DNA from 4 places in the Candidatus Pantoea rara genome. Region 1 is predicted to be linked to each of the others. Evidence: predicted binding sites of a transcription regulator. Region 1 holds the regulator's gene; each other region holds the start of a gene.
The links. Region 1 encodes PurR, which represses purine synthesis genes. Its sites were predicted from a motif close to CANGCAAACGTTTGCNTG; they were not measured.
Positions count from the first base shown of each region.

Region 2: purE (5-(carboxyamino)imidazole ribonucleotide mutase) is a predicted target of PurR. The motif match lies at 1,563-1,580, and genes of this name have one in related genera.
Region 3: rbsD (D-ribose pyranase) is a predicted target of PurR. The motif match lies at 1,982-1,999, and genes of this name have one in related genera.
Region 4: serA (phosphoglycerate dehydrogenase) is a predicted target of PurR. The motif match lies at 1,904-1,921, and genes of this name have one in related genera.

Region 1 is NZ_CP194942.1:2,216,534-2,219,586, forward strand. It holds gene purR (HTH-type transcriptional repressor PurR) at 268-1,293, shown strand; gene punR (DNA-binding transcriptional activator PunR) at 1,290-2,195, opposite strand; gene punC (purine nucleoside transporter PunC) at 2,303-3,053, shown strand, end outside.
Region 2 is NZ_CP194942.1:2,962,525-2,965,577, reverse strand. It holds gene purK (5-(carboxyamino)imidazole ribonucleotide synthase) at 1-975, opposite strand, end outside; gene purE (5-(carboxyamino)imidazole ribonucleotide mutase) at 972-1,478, opposite strand; gene ACR8BF_RS14150 (UDP-2,3-diacylglucosamine diphosphatase) at 1,609-2,325, opposite strand; gene ppiB (peptidylprolyl isomerase B) at 2,325-2,819, opposite strand; gene cysS (cysteine--tRNA ligase) at 3,032-3,053, shown strand, end outside.
Region 3 is NZ_CP194942.1:68,466-71,518, forward strand. It holds gene qseC (quorum sensing histidine kinase QseC) at 1-600, opposite strand, end outside; gene qseB (quorum sensing response regulator transcription factor QseB) at 588-1,259, opposite strand; gene ACR8BF_RS00320 (YgiW/YdeI family stress tolerance OB fold protein) at 1,422-1,829, shown strand; gene rbsD (D-ribose pyranase) at 2,012-2,431, shown strand; gene rbsA (ribose ABC transporter ATP-binding protein RbsA) at 2,439-3,053, shown strand, end outside.
Region 4 is NZ_CP194942.1:781,380-784,432, reverse strand. It holds gene ACR8BF_RS03830 (5-formyltetrahydrofolate cyclo-ligase) at 1-328, shown strand, start outside; gene serA (phosphoglycerate dehydrogenase) at 586-1,824, opposite strand; gene rpiA (ribose-5-phosphate isomerase RpiA) at 2,104-2,763, opposite strand; gene ACR8BF_RS03815 (LysR family transcriptional regulator ArgP) at 2,945-3,053, shown strand, end outside.

The DNA.
Region 1 (3,053 bases):
TCACACAATGTGTAGGGATATGGCATTTTCCCACACAGCCCGGTAAAAATCTCGTTTTATCCGTCCAGCCTTGTTAGAATCCCGCCTTTGTTGCGCAACGCGCGCAACTCTGATTCCGTTTGCGCATCTTTTACAGCGTTTATTCATCGCCCCAGGCCAGTTTACGAGCCGGAAAGCTGCATTTTTGCGTAAAAAACCCCTGAGCAGACGCAAACGTTTAACACTACGCTTATCATAGAGTTAGATAAGCACTGGAGTCCGATTTTCATGGCAACAATTAAAGATGTGGCGAAACGCGCCGGCGTCTCAACGACCACCGTTTCGCACGTCATCAATAAAACCCGCTTTGTCGCTGAAGAAACGCGTAACGCGGTCTGGCAGGCGATCAAAGAACTGCACTACTCGCCGAGCGCCGTTGCACGCAGCCTGAAAGTGAACCATACCAGGACGCTGGGCCTGCTTGCCACCTCCAGCGAAGCGCCCTATTTCGCTGAAATTATTGAAGCGGTTGAAAATCACTGTTTTGACAAAGGCTATACGTTGATTCTGGGTAATGCGCATAACGATCTGCAAAAACAGCGCGCCTACCTCAGCATGATGGCGCAGAAACGCGTCGATGGTCTGCTGGTGATGTGCTCTGAATATCCGGATGATCTGCTGCAGATGCTGGAAGAGAACCGCAATATTCCGATGGTGGTGATGGACTGGGGCGAGTCGCGCGCCGACTTCACCGACACGGTACTCGATAATGCTTTTCAGGGCGGCTATCTGGCGGGACGCTATCTGATTGAACGTGGACACCGGGATATTGGTGCTATTCCCGGTCAGATGGAGCGTAACACCGGAGGTGGACGTCATGCCGGTTTCCTGAAGGCACTGGAAGAAGCGGGTATTCTGCCGCGCGCCGAGTGGATTGTGCAGGGTGATTTTGAGCCGGAGTCGGGCTATCAGGCGATGCAGCAGATCCTGTCACAGAAACAGCGTCCGACGGCGGTGTTCTGCGGTGGTGACATCATGGCGATGGGCGCGATTTGCGCTGCCGACGAGATGGGTTTGCGTGTGCCTCAGGATATTTCGGTAATCGGCTACGACAATGTGCGCAACGCCCGCTACTTCGCGCCGGCTCTGACCACCGTGCATCAGCCTAAAGCCCAGCTGGGTGAGAAAGCGCTGGATATGCTGCTGGACCGCATCACCAGTAAGCGTGAAGTGTCACAAACGATTGAAGTCCACCCTACGCTGATAGAGCGCCGTTCCGTGGCCGATGGTCCGTTCCGTGACTATCGCCGTTAATCCTCGCTTAACCACTCCTGATTAAGCGTTTGCGCATCACCCAGATAGCTGAGTAGCCAGCCTGTCGCCGGTGATGCGCGATCCTCGGCCCAGCTAACACAGCAGGGGCTGTCCGGAAACGCCACCGGCAAGGTCAGTTCAACCAGATCGCCGCAGTCGAGCAGTGGCCTTGCAAGATGTCCCGGCACCATCGCCACACACAATCCCGCCTGCACGCACTCCAGCCCGGTTTGCCATTCCGGCACCACCAGTCTGCGCTGATTATCTAACGTCCACGTCATACGGCGCGGCAGCGCACGCGAGGTATCTTCCAGCACCAGCGAAGGCCAGCTACGCAGCGTATCGTCATCAATCTGGCTCGCCTGTGTCAGTGGGTGATCGGGTGCAACTACGCAGCGCCAGTTGAGGGTGCCCATATCACGAAACGCAAAACGTCCGCCCACCGGAATCGCCTGGGTGGCCCCAATGGCCACTTCTACCCGTCCATCGGCGAGCGCATCCCAGACGCCGTTAAAGACTTCATAATGAATGATCAGCTCCATATCGGGAAAATGGCGATAGAAATCTTTGACAAGTTGCCGGGTTCGCTGAGGTTTGGCGATACGGTCAACGGCAATGCTGAGGTGCCCGCGCCAGCCGTTGGCCAGCTGCTGACACTGTCGCCGTGTGGCAAGCATTTTTTTGATGACGCTTCGCCCTTCCCGGACAAAATGCTCGCCCGCCGGGGTCAGGACCACTTCGCGATGCTGACGTTCAAACAGCGGTACTGCCAGCCAGTTTTCCAGCTGGCGCACCGTATAGCTGATGGCAGAGGGTACCCGATGGAGCTCCTGCGCGGCGGCGCTGAAGCTCCCTCCACGCGCAACCGCGTCAACCACTTCCAATGCATATTCTGACCACATAATCTGCCTTCAAAAATTTTAACAGCAATCGGCAAATATTACCGTTTCACAGCAGCAAACGCACCTTTTACACTCTGCCGCGTTTATCCTGCAAAAATGAGAATGAGATGTTGTCGAATAAAGGATTTATGCCTTACCTTGCCCTGCTGAGCATGCTCGGCTTTTTAGCCACGGATATGTACCTGCCCGCCTTTGGTGCGATGCAGCAAACCTTTAACACCTCACCCGGCCTGATCAGCGCCAGTATGAGTCTCTTTCTGGGAGGTTTCGCCGTCGGTCAGCTTTTCTGGGGACCGCTCTCCGATCGCATTGGCCGTAAACCTGTGCTGCTGGCCGGACTGGCTATGTTTGGCGTCGGCTGTGCGGGCATGCTGTGGGTAAATGATATTTATCTGATGCTGGCGCTGCGCTTTGTGCAGGCGATTGGCGTCTGTTCTGCGGCTGTGAGCTGGCAGGCGCTGGTGGTGGATCGCTACCCTGCCGCGCGCGCCAACAAAGTCTTCGCCACCATTATGCCGCTGGTTGCGCTCTCTCCGGCGCTGGCCCCGTTGCTGGGCGCCTGGCTGATCGGCCATTTCCACTGGCGTTCGATTTTCCTGGTGCTGACCCTGATTGCGGTAGCGCTGATTCTGACCACGCTGCGTCTGCCTACCGTTCGCAAAGCCGCAGGTGAAAAAAGGGCGCAACCCGGCTTTTTCACACTGCTGAAATCCCGGATCTACAGCGGCAACGTGCTGATCTACTCCGCCTGTTCCGCTAGCTTCTTTGCCTGGCTGACTGGCTCGCCATTTATTCTGGCGGAGCTGGGTCTTTCGCCCGCCGATATCGGCCTGAGCTATGTGCCACAGACACTCGCCT
Region 2 (3,053 bases), 750 kb from region 1:
TGCATTGCTGTCGGTGAGATTGAGGTGGCCTACTTTACGACCCGGACGCACCTCTTTGTCATACCAGTGCAGATGCACCAGCGGCTGTTGCAGCCAGTGGAGATTCACGTCAGTACCAATCAGATTAACCATCACCGACGGCGCAAACACCACCGGCTGTGGCAAGGCCAGGCCAAGAATGGCGCGCAGATGCAGCTCAAACTGGCTGATCGACGCACCGTTCTGCGTCCAGTGCCCACTGTTGTGCACGCGCGGCGCCAGCTCATTGATCAGCAGTCCGGCTGGCGTAACGAAACACTCCATCGCCATTACGCCGACGTAGTTCAGTTCCTGCATGATCGCGCTCAGCATCGCTTCAGCCTGCTGCTGCTGTGCCGGATCCGCCTGCGGAAACGCCACGCTGGTGCGCAGAATGCCGTCCTGATGCAGGTTATGCGTCAGCGGATAGAACACAACCGAGCCATCGTGACCGCGCCCACCCACCAGTGACATCTCACCGGAAAAGTTGATGCCCTGCTCAACGATACATTCGCCGTAGCACGCATCCGGCAACTGGTGCGTTTCATCAGCGCGCAGACGCCACTGACCCCGCCCGTCGTAACCGCCGGTGCGGCTTTTCACAATCGCCAGCTCGCCCAGAGAGTCAAACACCGCTGGCCATTCACTTTTATCGGCCAGTAACTGCCACGGCGCGGTGGCAAGCCCCAGCTGATCCAGCAGCTGTTTCTGCGTCAGACGATCGGCCAGACGTGGAAAAATATCACGGTTAACAAAGGCCGGATGGCTCGCCAGTTCGCGCGTCAGCGCGGTCTCGGGCCAGCGTTCGATTTCGGCGGTGATCACGCTATCGGCGATAGGCAGGGCAGCAGGATCGGCATCCAGACCCACCGGATACACCGCGATGCCCAGTGGCTCACCCGCCTGACGCAGCATACGACCTAGCTGGCCGTTACCCAGTACGCAAACCGGCTTCATGCATCCACCCGCGGATCAGGATGGTTCAGCACCTCATCAGTCTGGCTCTGACGCCAGGTAGTCAGACGTGACGCCAGCGCACTGTCATGCAGCGCCAGAATCTGCGCCGCCAGCAGCGCGGCATTGGCAGCGCCCGCCTTGCCAATCGCCAGCGTCCCGACCGGAATACCGCGAGGCATCTGCACAATCGAATAGAGGCTATCCAGGCCGCTCAGCGCAGCGCTCTGCACCGGCACACCCAGCACCGGTACCAGGGTTTTGGCCGCCAGCATTCCCGGCAGGTGTGCCGCGCCACCTGCGCCAGCAATAATCACCTGAAAACCGTTTTCGGCTGCCGTTTCGGCGAAGCTGAACAGTTTATCCGGGGTGCGGTGCGCAGAGACGACTTCAACATGAAAAGGAACGTCCAGGCTGGAGAGGATTTCAGCGGCGAACTGCATGGTGGCCCAGTCACTTCTGGAACCCATAACAAGGGCGATGCGGGCCGGGGCGTTGGATGACATGCGGTCAACTCCTGTGAATGAACAAACAGACCTGGCCGGGCGGACAGGTTTTGAAGGGCACCGAGAATAGCATGAGAAGCACGCAAGGAAAACGGTTGCGTCGGCCTGACGTCAGGGAGTTACCTGCAGATTAAAAATCGAAATGGATAAGCTGAATGCCGCTGGCGTCGAGCTGAATCATAGAACCCCGGCTGTGCCAGGCGCCCAGCACAGCGCGTTGCGCCGTTTCACCCTGCAGGCTCAATGTATGAATGTCAGGACGATGGGTATGACCATGAATGAGCAGCGGTACCTGCTGGCGCAGCATGGCAGCGGCCACGGCATCCTGGTTTACATCCATGATGGTCTGGGATTTGTGCTGGTTGGCCTGTTTACTGTCGGCGCGCATCCGGGCGGCAATGCGTTTGCGTATCCACAATGGCAGCGCCAGGAACAGTCGCTGGATCCACGGATTGTGCACTTTGGCACGAAAGCGCAGATAACCCACATCGTCGGTACAGAGTGTATCGCCGTGCATGATGAGTAGTCGATGGCCGTAGAGCGTCAGCACCTGCTCTTCCGGCAGCAGCGTCATGCCACAGGCCTGCGCAAAGCGTCGGCCAATCAGGAAGTCGCGATTGCCATGAATAAAGTAAACCGGAACCGGCAGGGCGCGCAGGGCGCGGGCAATCTGATGATGCAGGGGATCGGGATCGTCGTCGCCAATCCAGGCTTCAAACAGATCGCCGAGAATATAGAGCGCGTCGCAGTGGGGCGCTTCGCGCTGTAAAAAATGCAGAAAACCGGCGGTAATCGCCGGTTCTTCCTGACACAGATGGAGATCTGCGATAAACAGCGTGCGCGACATTACTCGCTGACGGTCACTTTCTGAATAACGACGTCATCTTTTGGCACATCCTGGTGCATGCCGCTACGGCCAGTAGAGACCGCTTTGATCTTCTCGACCACATCCATGCCTTCAACCACTTCAGCGAACACGCAGTAGCCCCAGCCCTGAACGCTTTCGTCACGGAAGTTCAGGAAGTCGTTGTCAGCGACGTTAATGAAGAACTGTGCGGTCGCAGAGTGCGGCGCAGAGGTACGTGCCATTGCCAGCGTACCTTTGGTGTTTTTCAGGCCGTTGCTCGCTTCGTTCTGAATTTCGGCTTTGGTTTCTTTCTGCTTCATGCCCGGCTCGAAGCCGCCGCCCTGAATCATAAAGCCGTTGATTACGCGGTGAAAAATGGTGTTGTCGTAAAAACCTTCACGGCAGTAATCCAGGAAGTTCTGTACGGTTGCCGGCGCTTTATCATCGAAAGTTTTGATTACGATATCGCCATGGTTCGTCTGGAAAGTTACCATTTTTGTCGTCCTGTAAAGGTTGTCATCAGTTGCTGAGGTCGCGTTGTCGATCGGCGACCCCCTTTTTGTCGACCGTTCTTATATCATAATTTCCAATGACGCGTCAGCAGCGCGGCGCAGTTGGCTTGCTTTGCGTCGCGCGAGCGATAAAAATACGGCACAATGTCTGGATACTTAAAAAAGCCAACCACACGCGAAAACGGAACCGTTCAATGCTTAAGATTTATAACACCC
Region 3 (3,053 bases), 1.8 Mb from region 1:
ATCCGGTGCGCGCTGTGCGAGCTGCTGTGCCAGCGTCTTCAGCGGCCGCAGTTCAGACCAGACCAGACCGATTAGCAACAGCAACATAAAGGGCAGCGCGATCAGCCAGGGCAGCACACTGGCTTTCATCACATCCCGCGTCATGTCATCACGGTATTCCGACTCCTGACCCACCACCACCCGAAACTGCTTATCGGGTGTGGTCAGCCAGACAAATCGCCAGCGATCGTCATCATTGGTGAGCTGACCCTCATGAAATCCCTGATACTCCGCCTCAAACGGCAGATAACGACCATTATCGCCATCATTCATCACCTGCCTGCCGTCACGCGTGAAGACAGCAAAGGCCAGTGCATCATCATCCTGTTCACCGCGATGGTGGCGCAGCATCTCTTTGGTTCTGGGCAGCGTGGTCTTGTCCAGCGAGGAGAAATCCAGCGTCAGCAGACGCTTGGCCAGCAGCATCTGCTGGGTATCAAAGAGCTCATCAAGCGTTTCACGCGTCTGATGCCAGGCACTCAGGCTGGCACTGGCCCAGCATATGCCGAGCAGCAGCACAAAACCGATGCCCAGCCGCAGAAACAGGCTCATTGATCGCATTCGGCGGCCCCCAGGATATAACCGACGCCGTGGAGTGTGCGGATAAACGCGCTGCCCAGCTTTTTACGCAGATGATGGATATGCACTTCCACCGCATTGCTGGAGACGTCGGCGTCCCAGCTGTAGAGCTTTTCTTCCAGCTGGCTACGCGTCAGCACCCGACCCGGGTTTCGCATAAAGAGTTCCAGTAGCGCCAGTTCACGGCTTTTCAACTCAATCGTCTCACCCTCGCGCATTACACTGTGGCTGCCGGGGGTCAGCACCACGTTACCGTGGCGCAGTTCGGGCTGCAGCTGACCGTGACGACGGCGAATTAGCGCCTGTAAGCGAGCGGCCACTTCGGTTAAGGCAAAGGGCTTACACAGATAGTCATCCGCGCCCATCTGCAGGCCTTCGACCCGCTGATCGAGCGCATCGCGGGCGGTCAGAATCAGTACCGGCACATCGTTGCCCTGTTGTCGCCACTGTCGCAGGATATCGAGTCCATCCCGCTCTGGCAGAGAGAGATCCAGAATGACTGCATCCCAGGGCGCAGCCTCCAGCGCGTTAAAGCCCGACTCACCCGATGTAAACCAGTCAATGCTGAAGCCCAGTTTGCTCAGTCCCGCTTTAATACCGTCGCCAATTAAGCGATCGTCTTCAATCAGTAAAATACGCATCACGTCTCCCTGTTCCGATAGCGCTTTATACGAAGCAACTTCCTTACTGTACAGCTGATTTCGGCGAAAATAGCTTATTTTTACCGCTTAAGAAGCTGTTAAGAACTCTATGGTCAAATGGGCATGTTCAAACCGAAAACACCACTGAGAAAGGGGTACACCATGAAAAAGCACGCTGCAATTCTGGCCGTCGTTATGCTGGCTTCCGCCCCGGTTTTCGCTGCACAGCAGGGCGGATTTGTTGATCCCAGCGCGCCAGCCGCACAGACGCAGTCAGCAACCGGTCAGGGCGGCTTCAGTGCTGATCACACCAGTGTGGTGACTGTGAAGCAGGCTGAAGAGATGAAAGATGACAGCTGGATCACGGTGCGCGGCAAGCTGGAGAAACAGATGGGCAAGGAAGATTATCTGTTCCGCGACCAGACCGGCACCATGAAAGTCGAGATTGACCACAAGCACTGGAACGGCCAGACCATCACGCCCAAAGATAACGTTGAGCTGACGGGTGAACTGGATAAAGATTTCAACAGCATTGAGATGGACGTTAAGCAGGTTAAAAAACTGCCTTAATTTTTTCCTTCAGGGCCGCATTCGCGGCCCTTTTTTCTGCCCGTTCCCCGCCTTAATGCAAATTTCCCCCCGCGTGAGCGAAACGTTTCGATGGCGATCACAGATTTCTGTTTTGCCCGTTGAGTTGATGGCGGCTTTTCATACACTCCCAGCAGCGAAACGTTTCGCTGTGGAGTGAAAAGATGAAAAAAGGTCGCCTGTTAAACGCTGAACTCTCTCATGTGATTGCCCGCCTGGGACACACGGACACGCTGACAATTGCTGATGCAGGCTTGCCCATTCCGGCAGGACCGCAGCGCATCGACTTAGCGCTCACGCCGGGTACGCCCGATTTTATGCAGGTGGTTAATGCTGTCGCACTGGAGATGCAGGTAGAGAGCGCCCTGATCGCGGAGGAGATTAAGCAGCATAATCCGCAACTTCATAGCGCACTGGTCGCCGTGCTCGAAGCCTTGCAACAGCACCAGGGGAATATCATCACCATCAGCTACACCAGTCATGAACAATTCAAACAACAAACGCAGCGTAGTCAGGCAGTCATTCGCAGCGGAGAGTGTTCTCCGTTTGCGAATGTCATCCTCAGCGCCGGTGTGACCTTCTGAGGCCGCTATGCAACCTTTACTGCAACTCGACGGCATTGAAAAATCCTTTCCGGGTGTAAAAGCCCTCAAGGGAGCGTCGCTGAATGTCCGGGCAGGACGCGTGATGGCGCTGGTGGGCGAGAACGGCGCAGGCAAGTCCACCATGATGAAAGTGCTGACCGGGATCTATCAATATGATGCCGGTACGCTGCGCTGGCTCGGCAAAGAGACCCGTTTCAGTGGACCGAAAGCGTCTCAGGAAGCGGGCATTGGCATCATCCATCAGGAACTGAACCTGATCCCTCAGTTAACCGTGGCGGAGAATATTTTTCTCGGTCGTGAATATGTGGGGCGTTTTGGCCGTATTCAGTGGCCGCGTATGTATGACGAAGCGGATGCGCTGCTTAAACGTCTTAATCTGCGCTTCAATAGCCACAAGCTGGTGGGGGATTTGTCGATTGGCGATCAGCAGATGGTCGAAATCGCCAAAGTCCTGAGTTTTGAGTCGCAGGTCATCATCATGGATGAACCGACCGATGCGTTGACCGATACCGAGACGCTGTCGCTGTTCCGGGTGATCAACGAACTGAAAGCGCAGGGCTGCGGCATCGTCTACATCTCGCATCGCATGAAAGAGATCTTT
Region 4 (3,053 bases), 1.4 Mb from region 1:
TTTACTGTTTTTGCGCTACTCGCCCGATACTCCCTTGCACATCAATAAACTTCGTATTCCTGAACCGCCGCTGGATATCCGGCAGTTGATTACGCTTGATCAGCTGGATCTGATGATGGTGCCGCTGGTGGCGTTTGATCAGCATGGGCAGCGACTGGGGATGGGCGGAGGCTTCTATGATCGCACCCTGCAGAACTGGCGGCAGCATGGCTTTTTGCCCGTGGGTCTGGCACACGATTGTCAGCAGGTTGACAACCTGCCTGTGGCGGAATGGGATGTCCCTTTGCCGGCAGTGATGACGCCGTCAAAACTCTGGCAGTGGGAGTAGCAGAGCCGCTGTTATGGGCTTTTTCAGACGGCTCAGAAACCCGAATCAGGGTGAAGCCTGCAACAATGGAATAGCACCACGCATAGGGAATACGGTTGAAGAGGAAAGCGTCCCGCGTGCGGGACGAGCAGTCAGGGATGACCTGTTTGCGACTTTCCGATCTGACCGGGTTTACTGAGCAGACTCAGTAAACCCGGTCAGATCGTAACTGACAACATGAAGTGGGGCTATTCAGCGCCACTTCATGTCTGCATCGCTTAGTAAAGCAGACGGGCGCGGATAGTACCCGGAATGGCCTTCATCAGCTGCAGCGCGTTCTCTGCCACTTCCGGCTCTGCATCAATGTCGATAACTACATAACCCATAAACGGCGAGGTTTGCAGATACTGGGCGGCGATGTTAATGCCCTGCTCGGCAAAAATCTGGTTGATGGCTGTCAGCACGCCAGGACGGTTCTCATGGATGTGCAACAGACGACTGGCGCTGATGCCGTGAATCGGCAATGACACTTCCGGGAAGTTAACAGCTGACAGGGTGGAGCCGTTATCGGAGTATTTCGCCAGCTTACCCGCAACTTCAATCCCGATGTTCTCCTGCGCTTCTTCCGTCGATCCGCCAATGTGCGGCGTCAGGATCACGTTGTCGAACTCACTCAGTGGCGAAATAAACGGCTCGCTGTTAGTGGCGGGTTCTGTCGGGAAGACGTCGATAGCCGCGCCACCGACATGTTTACTGGCCAGCGCATCGCACAGCGCCGGAATATCGACCACGGTACCGCGTGAGGCGTTAATCAGCAGCGCACCAGGCTTCATCTGCGCCAGCTCCTCTGCATCAATCATATCCTGTGTAGAGGCTGTCTCCGGCACATGCAGGCTGACAACGTCGCTCATGTTGAGCAGATCGGCAAGATGGCGTACCTGCGTGGCATTACCCAGCGGCAGCTTGTTTTCAATGTCGTAGAAAAAAACATGCATACCCAGACTTTCTGCCAGTACGCCCAGCTGCATGCCGATATGACCGTAACCGATGATACCCAGCTTTTTGCCACGCGCTTCAAATGAGCCTTTGGCAATCTTGTTCCAGATGCCTCGGTGCGCTTTCGCATTCGCTTCCGGGATGCCACGCAGCATCAGCAGCATCTCACCAATCACCAGCTCCGCAACCGAACGGGTATTCGAGAATGGCGCATTGAACACCGGAATCCCCCGGCTGGCAGCAGCCTGAAGATCAACCTGGTTGGTACCGATACAGAAACAGCCAACAGCGACCAGCTTCTCAGCCGCCGCAAAAATCTCTTCAGTGAGCTGGGAGCGGGAACGGATACCAATGAAGTGCGCATCGCGGATCGATGCTTTTAACGCATCGGAGTCCAGCGCGCCCTTGTGGAATTCGATGTTGGTATAGCCTGCAGCCCGCAGGTTCTCTAGCGCGCTCTGATGGACACCTTCCACCAGCAGGAACTTAATCTTATCTTTTTCCAGTGATACCTTTGCCATTTCCCGATCCTATTCAGCATTCAATGAGGACTACCATAAGCCAGCCTTCTGTCAAAATATCAAAAAAATCGCGTCCGGCAATACAAACGATTGCCCGGCAGCCAGCACGGCAACGGCTGACAGCCGCACATTGCCGGACAAAATCATGAGGTCGGCGGAGATGAGAGAACGAACCCACTGCCGATGACGCTTATGTGACATAAGTCACCAAATTTCACCGGCGCGAGAAAAGATGATTTGCAGGCAGAAATAACCGGCGCCTTTACAGCGCCAGACAGATCATTTTTTGATGGTTTTCACCCCATCAGGCCCGCCAATTAACGCGATATCGGCTCCGCGCGCAGCAAAAAGGCCCACGGTGACCACGCCAGGTAAGGCGTTGATAGTTTTTTCCAGCTCAATCGGGTCGAGAATACGCAGATTATGCACATCGAGAATAATGTTGCCGTTGTCTGTGACCACGTTCTGACGATACTCCGGTAAGCCCCCCATTTTCACCAGCTGACGCGCCACATAGCTGCGCGCCATCGGAATCACTTCAACCGGCAGCGGGAAACGGCCCAGCACATCCACCTCTTTTGAAGCGTCAGCGATACAGATAAAGGTCTCTGCCACCGCAGCCACGATCTTTTCACGCGTCAGCGCTGCGCCACCGCCTTTGATCATCTGCATCTGTGGGTTGATCTCATCCGCGCCATCAACGTACACCGACAGCACATCAAGCTCGTTCAGATCGAACACCTGAATGCCCAGGCTTTTCAGCTTCTGGGTGGAGGCATCGGAGCTGGAGACAGCACCTTCGATCTGATGCCTGACCGTGGCAAGCGCATCAATAAAGTGTGCTGCGGTAGATCCGGTGCCTACGCCAACAACGGTGCCCGGCTGCACGTACTCAAGTGCAGCCCAGCCAACGGCTTTTTTCAGTTCATCCTGGGTCATGGTATGTTTAAAACCTGTGCGACAACGAAGTGCGCGTAGTATAAAACAAGGCTTGCTGAAAATGCTCGGCTGACCGCCGTGGATTTATCGCTTTGGAAGCCAGCCCACAAAAAACAAGAGAGCCATCACAGGTGACACTTTTGTGGCATAGTGACGTCCACCCTGAGGAGAGAGAACAATAATGAAACGCCCGGATTATCGAACGCTTCAGGCGCTGGATTCAGTGATCCGCGAACGCGGATTTGAGCGTGCCGCACAAAAATTGTGTATCACCCAGTCGGCAGTTTCAC